Regions from separate parts of the Lysinibacillus sp. FSL W8-0992 genome, predicted to be linked through region 3. Evidence: riboswitches for the same ligand, from Rfam matches in the RefSeq annotation. Region 3 holds a riboswitch; each other region holds the start of a gene.
The links. A riboswitch is a leader RNA that binds a small molecule or an ion and turns the genes downstream of it on or off. The one in region 3 is predicted to bind S-adenosylmethionine.
Positions count from the first base shown of each region.

Region 1: another riboswitch for S-adenosylmethionine. It lies ahead of NSQ74_RS01415 (O-acetylhomoserine aminocarboxypropyltransferase/cysteine synthase family protein); the one in region 3 lies ahead of NSQ74_RS17120 (YezD family protein).
Region 2: another riboswitch for S-adenosylmethionine. It lies ahead of NSQ74_RS04970 (cyclase family protein); the one in region 3 lies ahead of NSQ74_RS17120 (YezD family protein).

Region 1 covers NZ_JBBOZQ010000001.1:340,386-344,959, reverse strand. Annotated here, with positions in the region: gene NSQ74_RS01425 (succinate CoA transferase) at 1-177, shown strand, start outside; gene NSQ74_RS01420 (glycerol-3-phosphate acyltransferase) at 393-1,034, opposite strand; SAM riboswitch class I at 1,192-1,305, shown strand; gene NSQ74_RS01415 (O-acetylhomoserine aminocarboxypropyltransferase/cysteine synthase family protein) at 1,419-2,720, shown strand; gene NSQ74_RS01410 (hypothetical protein) at 3,127-3,513, shown strand; gene NSQ74_RS01405 (homoserine dehydrogenase) at 3,932-4,574, shown strand, end outside.
Region 2 covers NZ_JBBOZQ010000001.1:1,034,256-1,038,829, reverse strand. Annotated here, with positions in the region: gene NSQ74_RS04985 (methyltransferase domain-containing protein) at 1-119, opposite strand, end outside; gene NSQ74_RS04980 (VOC family protein) at 192-635, opposite strand; gene NSQ74_RS04975 (hypothetical protein) at 890-1,195, shown strand; SAM riboswitch class I at 1,304-1,405, shown strand; gene NSQ74_RS04970 (cyclase family protein) at 1,618-2,355, shown strand; gene NSQ74_RS04965 (DedA family protein) at 2,427-3,023, opposite strand; gene NSQ74_RS04960 (Cof-type HAD-IIB family hydrolase) at 3,452-4,225, opposite strand.
Region 3 covers NZ_JBBOZQ010000001.1:3,401,423-3,405,996, forward strand. Annotated here, with positions in the region: gene NSQ74_RS17105 (ABC transporter ATP-binding protein) at 1-678, shown strand, start outside; gene NSQ74_RS17110 (hypothetical protein) at 878-1,417, opposite strand; gene NSQ74_RS17115 (flavin reductase family protein) at 2,060-2,548, shown strand; gene NSQ74_RS17120 (YezD family protein) at 2,762-2,917, opposite strand; SAM riboswitch class I at 2,991-3,088, opposite strand; gene NSQ74_RS17125 (phosphopantothenoylcysteine decarboxylase domain-containing protein) at 3,303-3,977, opposite strand; gene NSQ74_RS17130 (LysR family transcriptional regulator) at 4,075-4,574, opposite strand, start outside.

The DNA of each region.
Region 1 (4,574 bases), 3.1 Mb from region 3:
CTAATCATTGAAAACTGTGCGCATCCAGATTATAAAGAGCAATTATGGGCGTACTTTAATGACGCAAATGAAGCAACAGGTGGTCACCATACACCGCATGATTTAGAAAAAGCACTTTCTTGGCATGTGAATTTAGCAAAGAACGGTACAATGCTAGATCCATCATTTGCTAAATAATATATTTAAAAAGTGTTAGATTGACTGCTATCAATCTAACACTTTTTGCTATGCGTTGATGTCTGCTTCTGCGGATGCATTCCACGGGTACACAATCAGCCGTAATCGTCGCTGCCACGCTGTCAGTTGCGTCTTAATTTTGTACTGTAGCCGAGGAGTCACACCTCTCGTTACCACCAACTAGTGTCCTCAAAGATATGTCTCATCCTCTTGGTTTATGCTGACTTTTTAAAGGCAGATGTTACTTTCGGTTCTGTTCCTTGGAATAGCCTTTTAATATTTTCAATATGCAAAATGAACGCTATGCATAAAAGTAGAATGGAAATAATAGTTGGGCCAATTCCAGGTATCCATAAATAAGTTGCTGTACAAAATACAATATAAAATTCTAACACACCGACGATTAAATAGTTTGTAGCGAAAGATAAAATCACAAATAATATAAGTGCACATAAAGCAATTTTCCAATCGACAGCAAGTAAAATCCCAATAATGGAGGCAGTACCTTTGCCACCTTTAAAGCCCATATGGAATGGGAAATTATGCCCTAAAATAACACTAGCAGCCATTGTATAGATTAAGAGCCACGTTTGTATTTCGGTGAATTGTGATGCATTAGAAGAAAAGTAGTAGATGGCACAGAGAATAGCACCGACGCCTTTACCAATATCAATTAGCGCCACTAATAGGCCGTATTTCCAGCCAAGAGAAAGCGTTGCGTTCGAGGCACCAGCATTGCCATGACCAGTCTTTTTTAAATCTACACCCGATAGAAATTGTGCTACTTTAGATCCGTGGATACAGCCGATTAAATAACCGATGATAATAATAATAAAAAAAATAATGGCTTTTTCCATAAAAAATGCTCCTTTCATTTTTATTTTTTAATATAGTGTATGTGCTCTTATTACGTAAATTAGCAGACAGAAGTTTCAGAAAAAAATAAATTTTACTGTTGACAGAAAAAAAGTCTATGTTTATACTGTGTAACAACGATGGAAATTGAATCACATACTCTTATCAAGAGCGGCGGAGGGATAGGCCCTATGATGCCCGGCAACCAGTGAGTGACAAACTTGCTAAGGTGCTAATTCCTACAGATTCTTACTTGGATCTGGCAGATAAGGGGAGGAAAACTTGCAACCGCAACCCTCTTCTTAACTGAAGAGGGTTTTTGTTTTCTACACATAAATCCTCCTCATCTCCGGTACCATCGTAAAACCATTAAGGAGGAAGAAAATATGTCGAATTTCAAACCAGAAACATTACTATTACACGGTGGTCAAGAGCCTGACCCAGTGACAGGTTCTCGAACTGTACCAGTGTACCGTTCAACAGCTTTCGTATTTAAAGACACTGCTCATGCGCAACGTCTTTTTGCATTAGAAGAAGCGGGCAATATTTACACACGTATTACAAATCCAACTGTAGATGTTTTTGAAAAACGCGTCGCTTTACTGGAAGGCGGTACAGCAGCAGTAGCACTTTCATCAGGTGCAGCAGCTATCGCATTTTCAATTTTAAATCTAGCAAGTGCAGGGGATGAAATCGTAGCAGCAAGCTCTTTATACGGAGGAACATATAACTTATTAGCAAATACACTACCAAACTACGGTATTAAAACAATTTTTGTAGATGAAACAAACCCTGAGAACTTCCGATCTGCGATTAATGAAAACACAAAAGCAGTGTTTGCTGAAATTTACGGCAATCCAAGTTTAAAGGTTTTAGATGTAGAAGCAGTAGCAACGATTGCACATGAAAATGGCTTGCCATTAATTATTGATAGCACATTTGCTTCACCATATGGCGCAACGCCAATCGACTTTGGTGCAGATATAGTTGTTCACTCAGCAACAAAATGGATCGGCGGTCATGGTACAACTTTAGGTGGCGTTGTTGTAGATGCTGGGAAATTTGATTGGACACAAGGTAGATTCCCTAGATTTACAGAGCCAGACACATCGTATCATGGATTGCGATATGGTATTGATACTGCAGCTGCTGCATTTGCCACAAAACTGCGTGTGCAACTACTACGTGATTTTGGTCCAACATTAAGTGCTGATGCTGCCTTTAACTTACTACAAGGTTTAGAAACGCTTCATTTGCGTATTCCTAAACATAATGAGAATGCGTTAGCAGTTGCTGAATATTTACGTAACCACCCATCCGTGGAATATGTAAACTATAATGGATTAGAGGATTTTGCTTCCCATGACTTAGCGAAGAAATACTTGAAAAATGGCTTCGGTTCAGTGCTTACATTTGGCATTAAAGGTGGACGAGAAGCAGGGCGTCAGCTAATAGACAGCGTGAAACTATTCTCGCATGTAGCAAACGTTGGAGATGCAAAATCGTTAATTATTCACCCAGCATCTACAACCCATCAACAATTATCTGCTGAGGAACTAATCCAAACTGGCGTATCCGAGTCGCTCATTCGCTTATCAATCGGTTTAGAGGCAGTTGAGGATATTATTGCAGACTTAGAACAAGCAATTGCACAAGTAACACCTACTGAACAAAAAGTAGAAGCTTAATATAAATTGATAAATTAGGTTCATGTCGTAGCGTTAACGTATTTTCTCATTCGAAGTACCTCATTTGGTAATGCGTATAACGTTGCTACATCAATCATTACCTCATTCGGTAAGTTATCTGAAATTTCCTATAAATAATACCTAGTATTTTTATAAGTATTGTTGACTTGATTAAAACCATGCTATATACTAGGGATTAAGTTAAATGTTCGAATGGCTACCAACCTAGAACAATTTTAAAGATTGTCGATGTTACGTAATTCTAAATGCCGCTACAGTTTAGGTGGTAACAATTAATTTGTTTTCATAAGTGCTCCCCCACTTTTGAATAAATATATGAAAAGAGTGTAGCTACATAGCCAGTAGCTACACTCGCTTAAAAAAACTGATCGAAGGAGTGTTTTAAATGGGAAATGTTTATCGTGCACAAAATGTAACAGCTTATATAATTTATGAATTAAATGAAAGTCAACATTTTGTGAACAACCTATCCATTCAAAACTTACTTTCGACAGTTGAAACAAAATGGCAACAAACTTTTGGACATAGTGCTTTTGAAGAAATCGTATATGCTAAAGAAGAAGGCTACATAGTCAAAGAAGTTTTTGAAGAGTATGAAGCTAACGGTACAAGTCATATTGCACTACCAGCGACAGAATATTATTTAAAATACGGGTCGTTTCAATTAATTGAACGCACATATGCAGTACCGAACTTTACACAAGAAGAAATAAAGCTAGTGCAATCAGCTTTAGCGCAATATCGTTACCGATTATTTTTACAAGCAAGTTAACTTTCCCTTATATTTTTTAGCTCATTCTCTACTGCTATAGGGAATGAGCTTTTTGTTGCGTTTTACGTTACTTGTGGAAATAGTTACTGCTTTTCAAAACAGCTTATTCTATAACGGGTATCTTCATACATATATAATAGAAGAAAGGCATTTCTTTTTGTAATAAGAGTTCGTCAAAAGTTGTTCAAAAATTATAGATTTATTAATAAAACGTATAATAAAGGCAATGAAACCGATTTCTTTTGCACTCCTAGAGAAAACAATTGTCCATCCTAGAAAGATTTTTCTTGTGCAATGTATTTATTTGCGTTACAATTTTCTTTAGGTTAAATTTTGAATTATTTGAATATGTGCTTGTAGGCACAGACTTTATATATATATAAAACTGGAGAAATGTACGTTGGAGGGAATAACAAGTATGGCAACTATAAAGGCAGCGATCTTAGGATTTGGAACTGTAGGTCAAGGTATCTATCATATATTGAATGAAAAGCGTGAAGAACTTAAACGGAAATTAGGCATTGAATTGGAAGTAGCAAAAATATTAGTAACGGATACTAGTCGTGAACGTGTTCCAGGTACTGCTCATTTATTAACAACGAGTATGGATGAGGTTTTGGCAGAACCTGGCATGCAAGTTGTATTTGAAGCAATTGTCAATGAAGAACCGGCATTTGGTTATTTAAAGCGTGCAGTTGAACATAAGTGTCATGTGATTACAGCAAACAAAGTGATGTTTGCAAAACGTGGCTTAGAGTTACAAGAACTTGCAAAGTCAAATGGTGTATTCGTGGGCTTCGAAGCAACAACAGCAGGCGGCGTGCCTGTTATTAAAACGATGAAAAATATTTTGCTTGTAAATGATGTAAGCCGTATTCAAGGTGTCTTGAATGGAACATCTAATTATATTTTAACAAAAATGCGCGCACAGGGCTGGTCCTTTGAGAAAGCTTTAAAAGAGGCGCAAAATTTAGGTTATGCAGAAGCTGACCCATATAATGATGTATCTGGTCAAGATGCCTTTAAAAAGTTAATGATTTTAAGCGCATTAGCATTTGGTG
Region 2 (4,574 bases), 2.4 Mb from region 3:
ATATCTAAAATACGCGCCCCAGCTTGTAATGTTTTTGCCCATTCAACCACCTCATCACTTGGGTTACCAAAAGCATAATGCGTATCCGCTAAGTAATCTTTCTCCCAAAACGGTTTCACTATACCATCTCCTCTATCGGTTAGTTTATAAAAACGTGCTTTGACAAAACTTCATCAAAGCACACTGACAATCTATTGCGTAATAATTAACATGTCATTTTCATCAAATTGCCACATATCACCGTGTGCAACTTCCCAATAAAAGCCGTTTGGGTCTTGGAAATAGCCGCTATAGCCTCCCCAAAACACTGTTTCAGGCTCTTTTACAATATTCGCTCCAGCTTTTTTTGCTAACAAAAATACTTCATCGACTTCTTCTTTAGACTTTCCATTATAGGCAAGTGTAATGCCATTAAAGCCATTCCCTACAGCAGGTGGATTCGCTTCATCAATATCCTTTACTAAGCGCTCAATTGGGAATAAAGATATTTTTGTTCCTGCATTATTAAAAAAAATAACATCTGGATTTGTTTCATCCCCATAAACGACTACTTCAAACCCAAGCCCATCACGATAAAATGCCAGCGATTCTACCATATTTTTCACACCCAATGTAATTAAGTTTAAACGATTCATCCCATCTGCCCCTTTTCTACAGTATCTAATACTTATTCTACTTTTTTAATTAATTTCCCTTTATCTCACGTTCCATATAAAAGATGTTCTTCAACACAAAACATAATGCCGCTACATAAGATACACTAAGATATTAGCTATGGATTGGAGGAATTCTGCTGTATTACAATCCTTATCCGTATTATGTTTATCAATATCCACATTGGGGCACTTCTAATACGCCTTTACCGCATCATTTGCCGGGACAGCTTGCGATGCCCACATCCCCAAACCCAAATCCGTACCCGCCTATTAATACGTTGAAGTTGAAAACATCTGCCAAACAAATTCAGCCAATTATGCAGCAGGCCCAATTACTGACAGAGAAAATTGAAGGGTCTGATCAATTTGCACATGATCTTAAAAATGCCGCACAGCTTTCCAAGCAAGATGAAGTGCAAAAACTCATTTCTTCAGCTGGCGTTACGGCGAAGTTTGAAGCGAAATATACGCCAGATAATATTCGAATTGTATTATCAGAAGGTGGGTGCTGTAGTATAGCGGTAATTTTATATTGGTAAGGGAAAAGCTTCTTATTTTTTATAACCATGCACTCCGATAGAACTTGTAAACTATTTATGATTATGCTAAAGTATTTGGTATTACTATTTCTGAAAATTCATATATTTTTCTTATCAAGAGAGATGGAGGGATTGGCCCTATGAAGTCTCAGCAACCAGTCTTAGGCATGGTGCTAATTCCAATTTGCGAAATTCGCAAGAAGATGAGGAGACTGACTTCAGTTACACGAGAGTCCTCTTCTTTCAAGGAGGGCTCTTTTTTTATTTTATTTTAAACAAGAGTTAATTTCATATGGAGCAAAAGGGGCTAGGGGCTTGCACGTGGAAAGCGTCTGCCTAAAGCGTAATTTTTATCTCTTCAATGTTCGTATGTAATGATGAAATTAATTCACCACTCATAATAAAGAAAGCAGGGAATAAAAATGACAAATGAACTTTTACAAGCATTGCAGTTATTAAAATCTAAGGAATGGGTTGACTTAACACACACATTCGGACCTAACTCGCCTCATTTTTTTATGTTTGAAGATGCCAAATTTGAAACGCTCTTTTCGCATAATGACGGCTTCTTTGCACAACAATTTACGTTTCCCGGGCAATATGGAACACATATTGATCCACCTATCCACTTTGTTTCAGATACACGCTACTTAGACGAATTAGAATTAAAAGAACTTGTCCTACCGCTAATTGTTATTGATAAGTCCAAGGAAGCTAAATCGGACAATGACTTCACGTTAAGTGTACAAGATATTTTAGATTTCGAAGCAGAATATGGAGAAATTGAAGCAGGTACATTTGTTGCTCTGCGAACTGATTGGAGTAAACGCTGGCCTGATAAGGATTTATTTAATAATAAAGATAAAGATGGTCATAACCATATTCCAGGTTGGGGTTTAGAAGCATTGCAGTTTTTATTTACAGAACGGAACATCAATGCAATAGGTCACGAAACGTTCGATACAGATTCAGCGGCAGATTTCCGTAAAAATGGAACGCTTGATGGCGAATACTTTGTACTAGATCAGGATACATATCAAATTGAACTGATGACGAATTTAGATAAGCTACCAGCAAAAGGAGCAGTCATTTTCAATATTGTGCCAAAGCCTGAAAAAGCATCTGGATTCCCTGTACGTTCATTTGCTATTTTGCCTTAATTCAATACAAAAATGGTCTGCCTCAAATGTCATATAACATTTGCAGCAGACCTTCTTTTAACATGCGATATTCATTTAATCGTATTTCTTTTTTTAAAAATATAGTACACAATCAGCATTATTACTATAAACAGCAATATAGCAAAGAGGCTGTATTGGGATAAATACATACCAACAAAACGCCACTTATTTCCTAGCTCTTTCCCTAAAGTAATAAATGTGAAAGTCCATACTATTGCACCTGCATACGCATAAACAGCAAACTTTTTATAAGGATAATTATTAATGGCTGCAATATATGCTGTAAGGTGACGAACGCCAGGTATAAAGTATCCAATTAATAATAATACAGGCCCTATCTTTTCAAACAATTTTTTCGTAAACTCAATTTTTTGTGCAGTTATATAAATTTTTGGCCCATATTTTTGTAATAACGGCAAACCGAATCGACGACCAACAAAGTAGCTGAGGGTGATGCCTCCTGCAGCTCCCACCGCAGCACTTATTAATGCAGGAATATGCTCTAAATTTTCTCGATAAACATTATACCCTACATAGGTTAAAAAAATTTCGTCAGGAAGTGGCAGCCCGACAATCCCTCCAACTAGTATAAGAATAATCCCAAAATACCCGTAATGTTCAATAAGAGATTGCACGTGATGCACCATTTTTACCCCACCTAAAGCCTTAATTTTCCCATTATCTTAGCTTAACATAAGCCTCTTAAAGTCAATTATTTCTAACAATCACTTTTGCATAGGTTTAATCATTATTACATGTATATCAATATTGTACAATCAACAGAACTTTATTTTTGTTAAATTCAGTTTTCAACAAAAACCCGCTTTACCGTATCTTCGTATCTCCTTCAGCGCTAATTTCTATTGATGATGACACCATATTCCTTACTGTAGACTCACATCATGTACGACTTATTTCGTCGTGACTGATGCGCTGACTAAAAAACAAATACATACGACAATGGCAACTAGAATAGCTACTACAATCATTATTTATAATTTATTCATACAATCTGAGAACATTCCCCTATAGATGCGATTGCAATATTATTTCATTCTTTATTATATTTGTTACCTTAGATAAGCTGTAGCTTGCGCAATGCATAATCTATGCCACCTTCATCTGATTTCATCGTGATATAATCAGCGATATTTTTTAATGCAACACTGCCATTTCCCATCGCAATACCATATCCAACTTGCTTTAACATATCAATATCATTATCTCCATCTCCAAAAGCAATTGCCTCTTTCGGAACTAGGTTGAAATATTTTAGCACTGCTTCAACTGCAATGGATTTTGATACATCATCTTGTAGCACATTTATAATCGTCGGATGCCATCTCTCAAACTTCAAATTCGGAAACTGTGTTATGTACTTTTTCTCTTCTTTTACGTTGGCATATAAACACATTAAGTAAACTTCCTCGTTTAAAATATTATTATTAGTAGGAGGATACTCATCTAAAGATAATGTCTCCTTCATTGCTTTTAGTGTTGCAGGATGGCGAACATTATTCATGAATAGTTGATCAGTGAAAAATGATAGACTATTGTTATTGTCATCAGCAAAAGCTTTTACGTTTTCTACGATTTCTTGTGCGATAGGAATGGTATGGATTATTTGATCACCATGCCGAGTATAAGCACCATTAGCAGTAATAAATGTATCAATACCTAGTTCTTGCAAATCATGACACATAGATAATGGTCTTCCTGTTGCAGCTACTAATCGAATTCCTTTGTTTCTTAATAGTTGTAGCGCGTTCTTCGTACTACTTTCAATACAACCATCGTCATAGTTGATGAGCGTACCATCCACATCAAAGAAAATAATTTTACAGTCCAATTCAATCTATCCCCTTTTAAATTAAATAGAAAAATATAGTGATTATCGTACTTTGAAAATAAAAAAAAATAGCTTTCTACCAGCTTAAATCCCTTATCAATATGCATATTATTGAATAGTAAATTTATCCTATATGTATTATAATAAAACTACGACAATTTTTTATAAAAAAGAGCATTCTAAGTATGTCAGATTTAATTTAATAAAGTAGACTAAAACATTTAACTTTTCCCTATGCACCACCGATAAATACTATTGCCAGTATATTTAAACCATGCATTCCCTTTACATATAAAAAATTAATGTTTTTTGGGTACTACTTTAATCATACTGAAGGAGTATACCAAAA
Region 3 (4,574 bases):
CCTTTATCAAACTTGGATGCGAAACTTCGCGTACAAATGCGTGCTGAAATCACAAAACTTCATCAACGTTTACAAACAACGACAATTTACGTGACACATGACCAAACAGAAGCCATGACAATGGCTACTCGCCTCGTTGTTATGAAAGATGGCATTATTCAACAAGTAGGTGCACCAAAAGAAGTGTATGAGCAACCGAATAATGTATTTGTCGGCGGCTTTATCGGCTCCCCTGCTATGAACTTCTTTACGGGTACACTTACAGATGGCAAATTCCACATTGGGAATACGTCCATTACTGTGCCACAAGAAAGAATGAAAGACTTACTTGCGCAAGGCTATAACAATAAAGAAGTTATTATGGGTATTCGTCCTGAAGATTTCCACGATGAACAAGCATTTATCGAATCAACTCCAGGTTCAAGAGTCGATGTAACAATTGAAGTAGCTGAATTAATGGGCGCAGAGATTATGCTCTATTCACAAATCGAAGGTCATCAATTTATTGCACGTGTAGATTCCAATGCCACTGCTAAACCAGGCCAAGTATTGCCACTGGCATTGGATATGAATAAAGTACACTTCTTCGATAAAGAAACTGAAGAACGTATTATTCCAGGTAATAGTGGACAAAACAAAGGCAACGAAGGCACTGAAAAGCCTGTTGTTGTTGGCTAAGATGGTAGCGAAGTTGGTGACTTCTGTTCATAACAGCACACAATGAAAGGCGGAGGCACTCTGCACAATAGCGAGGGTTATGGCTTACTGTGCTGAGCGGAAAACACCGCCGCAGCGGACATCAACGGTATAGAAAAAGTGTTAGATTGATTCAATCAATCTAACACTTTTTGATTAGTTGCACTCAATATAAATTGATTCATATCTGGGTTTTTAATTTTTGAATTTTTTCAATTTCGTAGCTATATTTAGTCAAATCAAGTTCTTTTACAAGAACAGTAAAAAAGACTTCAGCACGATTTAAAAAGATACCTAATAGCATTTTTTGTTCAAATTCTAACACATGATCGTCGTTATCAAATAAAAATTGTACTTTTTTATTTTTTAATTGCTTTAATTGTATTTTAACTGGTTGATCAGGAAAATAACTTTTCCCAATGCCGTCCTCTAAGTAATCTTCAATCACATTGACAATATATCCCCATAGCTCAGGGAGATAGTCCCAATATCGAACACCTAAAATCTCTTTATTATAGCATTTAATCGATAACCCACCATCAAGTCTAAGAAGACCGTCTTCTTCTATATATTTATTTTGAGTGTTATTGATAAAAGAAACAAATTCATCCCAATTATCGTTTATGCTTATCGTATATTTATCAGGATTGTTGACTGCGTCTTCCAAATCGTCGATAATTCTTTTTACAACAAATTCATTAATTGTTACTACTTCCATCATATATTCACCTCACATTAGTTTTTTGGATATAGTTGTCTAATATGCCCATCTTTAATCCCTAGTACGTGAGTATTGGTATACCATTTATTTCATAATGGTCCTGATGGAATACATTTAACAACCTTCAACCGATTAACACTAACTACCTCCTAGGCATAAGTAATTTGAAAATACTTAACTCATTCAATAGGCAAAGTATCAATAAATCAAGCTATTTTTATTAAAGTAAAAATAGTTCCGTTATGCAGAATATTAACGATAAAAATTTTTGCTTAGATTTTACCATACAATTTTTTCTCTATCAATTTTAAATAAATTTTAACGTTAAAGTCATTCCCCTCTTAAAAACTAGATATTTTAACTAAATAATCTATCCCTTTAATATCTCCATCCGGCTCTATAACTGCTACTGACACTAATGACTAAAGATACAATATAAAGTAGAAGTCTGGATATCCAAGTAATAATCAGCATTAAAAAGCATTAAAAAAATCCTTTCAATTGATGATTTTTTTAAAATAATCGTTATTAATCAGCTTTACAGTTGCTGGATTATTTTGTAGGCTATCCATAATAGCACCAGAAAAAATGCTACAAGAACAAACAACCCGTATTCTCCATAAAATAATAAGAGGTGATTGTATGACGGACAAAGTAACTGCTTTTAAACAGGCTTTAGGTAATTATCCAACAGGTGTCACAGTTGTCACAGCTTACAGCGATGTTAATGAACCGATTGGCTTAACGGTCAATTCCTTTGCATCTGTTTCCATAGATCCGCTCCTTATCCTATGGTCATTGGACAAAAAATCGCAGCTGCATCCACTTTTTAGTAATACGGACAAATTTGCGGTAAATATTTTAGCGAACGATCAAACACAATTATGTACAGTATTTTCAAGCAAAATCCCTGACCGATTTGCGCAAGTCAAATGGTCTAATTCTTTACATGGTTTGCCAATATTACATGATACTTTAGCTACGCTGCAATGCGAAACGTATAAAAAAATCGATGCAGGGGACCATACGATTTTCATTGGTCATATTTTAGAAATTGATAATGCGCAGAAGGAGCCATTGCTTTATCATCGTAGGCATATTGGTCAAATCCCAACGAGTTTTTACGAATAATAAAAAAGTAGGTATTTCAAATTTTATTTTGAGATGCCTACTTTTTTTGTTTGTACGTTAATAATATTTTTTCATTACGAACAATCTGCACATGCGTACAATATTGGAACATGAATCAAGTACATGAATGTTGCATATTAACTCAGGACACTATGTGGCGACAATAAGCTTAAAATTTGGTCCCGAGTTAATTTCTATGCTTCTTTTAAAGCTTTACTTTTTTTGAGGAAATCTTTGTTTTTCCAGTCGATTAATTTGGACAATAACTCCATCTTGAATTGTAATTTGCACTTCACCAAATTCTAAATTTTGAATAGCCTTCGCAATAACTTCTAATTTCTTATCATCAATCTTAGACAGTTGAGACATACGATACACCCCTTCTTTTTTTCATACTTTTGTGTATAAAAGAGATCCACGCATCAAGACGATTTGATGCCTCCCCTTATCTCTCAGATAACTTTGCTGGAGTTGGCACCGATTAACTCAGTTGCCGAGACTTCATTATGCCTCATTCCTCCAGACCTCTCGCGATAAGAGTTTACGTTTCTTGGAAATAATTCTATAATTCAGAAAACCTATTGTCAATATAAATATTATAAAACCTAGCTGAATACTATGCAATAGAGAAAAAAGTACATTTTTATTGCTCTAAATTTTCTTAAAATCCAATCTTAAGATCTTGAAAGCATTAGTATGAATGTTCAAAACATAAAAAAGCTGTGCAGAATTATATATTCTACACAGCTGCTCTTTATTCGTTTTGTAAGAATTCCATTAACACTTTTGCCGTTTCTTGTTTACCAATGACTTTGATAGGTTGTCCTTGTGCAGGTACAATCCAATGTGGCTCTTGTCCGCCATATAAAGATTGTGAACTATTGGCAACCATCAACTGTGCATTGGCTGTTTCCATACGAAGACGTGCACGGGACAGTAAAAACTCCTCATCGTCCGTTGCCTCTAGCTTAAATCCTACTAAAGTGACATTTGGCTGCCAACCCTTTATTTGCCCTAACACTTTTGGTGCTTTTTTAAAGTGAATAACTGGGGGCTCGTCAGACGGCATCTTCCCTGCACCTTCCATTAAATTCCCCGATTGATCGTATACTTTATCAATGACCCAATCAGAGCCTGCAGCTGCCATAATAACGATGTCTACTTGTTCATTTTGTACAGCATGACGAACCTTGTCACTTAAATCTTCAATACCTTCAAAGCGTACTGTACGCATTTTATCTTGATTAATCGGTAATTGTGCAAAATAGCCATGCATATAGATGACGTCTGCACCTGCGGCTAGAGCTGCTTCAGCCAAATAACAGCCCATTGACCCCTTCGATAAATTCGTATGCCCTCGCACACGATCCCATTTTTCAAGTGTTCCCCCACTTGTAATGAGTACGGTTTTTCCTTGTAATGTCCCCACTCACACTCACCTTTTCTTTTCAAACTATCATTTTTGAAAAATAACAAATTAATAAGCAATCTACATGTTCTATTTTAACGTAAAAAGCTTAAATAACCTATTTCTTATTTTGTTCTTTTAGCCACACACTTAAAATTTCCGCAAACTTTTTCGTTACTGGTGAGGCTTGATGTTTCATGGCTAGCCCTATCGTACGATAACCACCTTGCTTTAGTGGGATAGCCCTTAATGAGGACGGTAATCGGTTAATCACTAATCGAGGTAAAATTGTAATGCCTAAATGGTGTGAAATCATCGAAATAATCCCAACCTCCTCCGATAGCTCAAATCGAATATTCGGTTTAACATGGTACTGCTCTAAAATTACTTTTACATCATTAGTTCCTCGATACGATGTCATTATAAAAGGCATGTCTTCTAGTTCAGTAATATCAATTTCTGAACGATTATAAAGAGAGCTTTGATCAGAAACTATACATAAAAGGGGGTCTTGGACCAATTCGATAAATTGAAATTGCTCCGATTTTTGACCATTAAGAAAACCAGCATCAACTTCACCACTTTGTAGCCACTGTTCAATTTCATAATAGTCCCCTT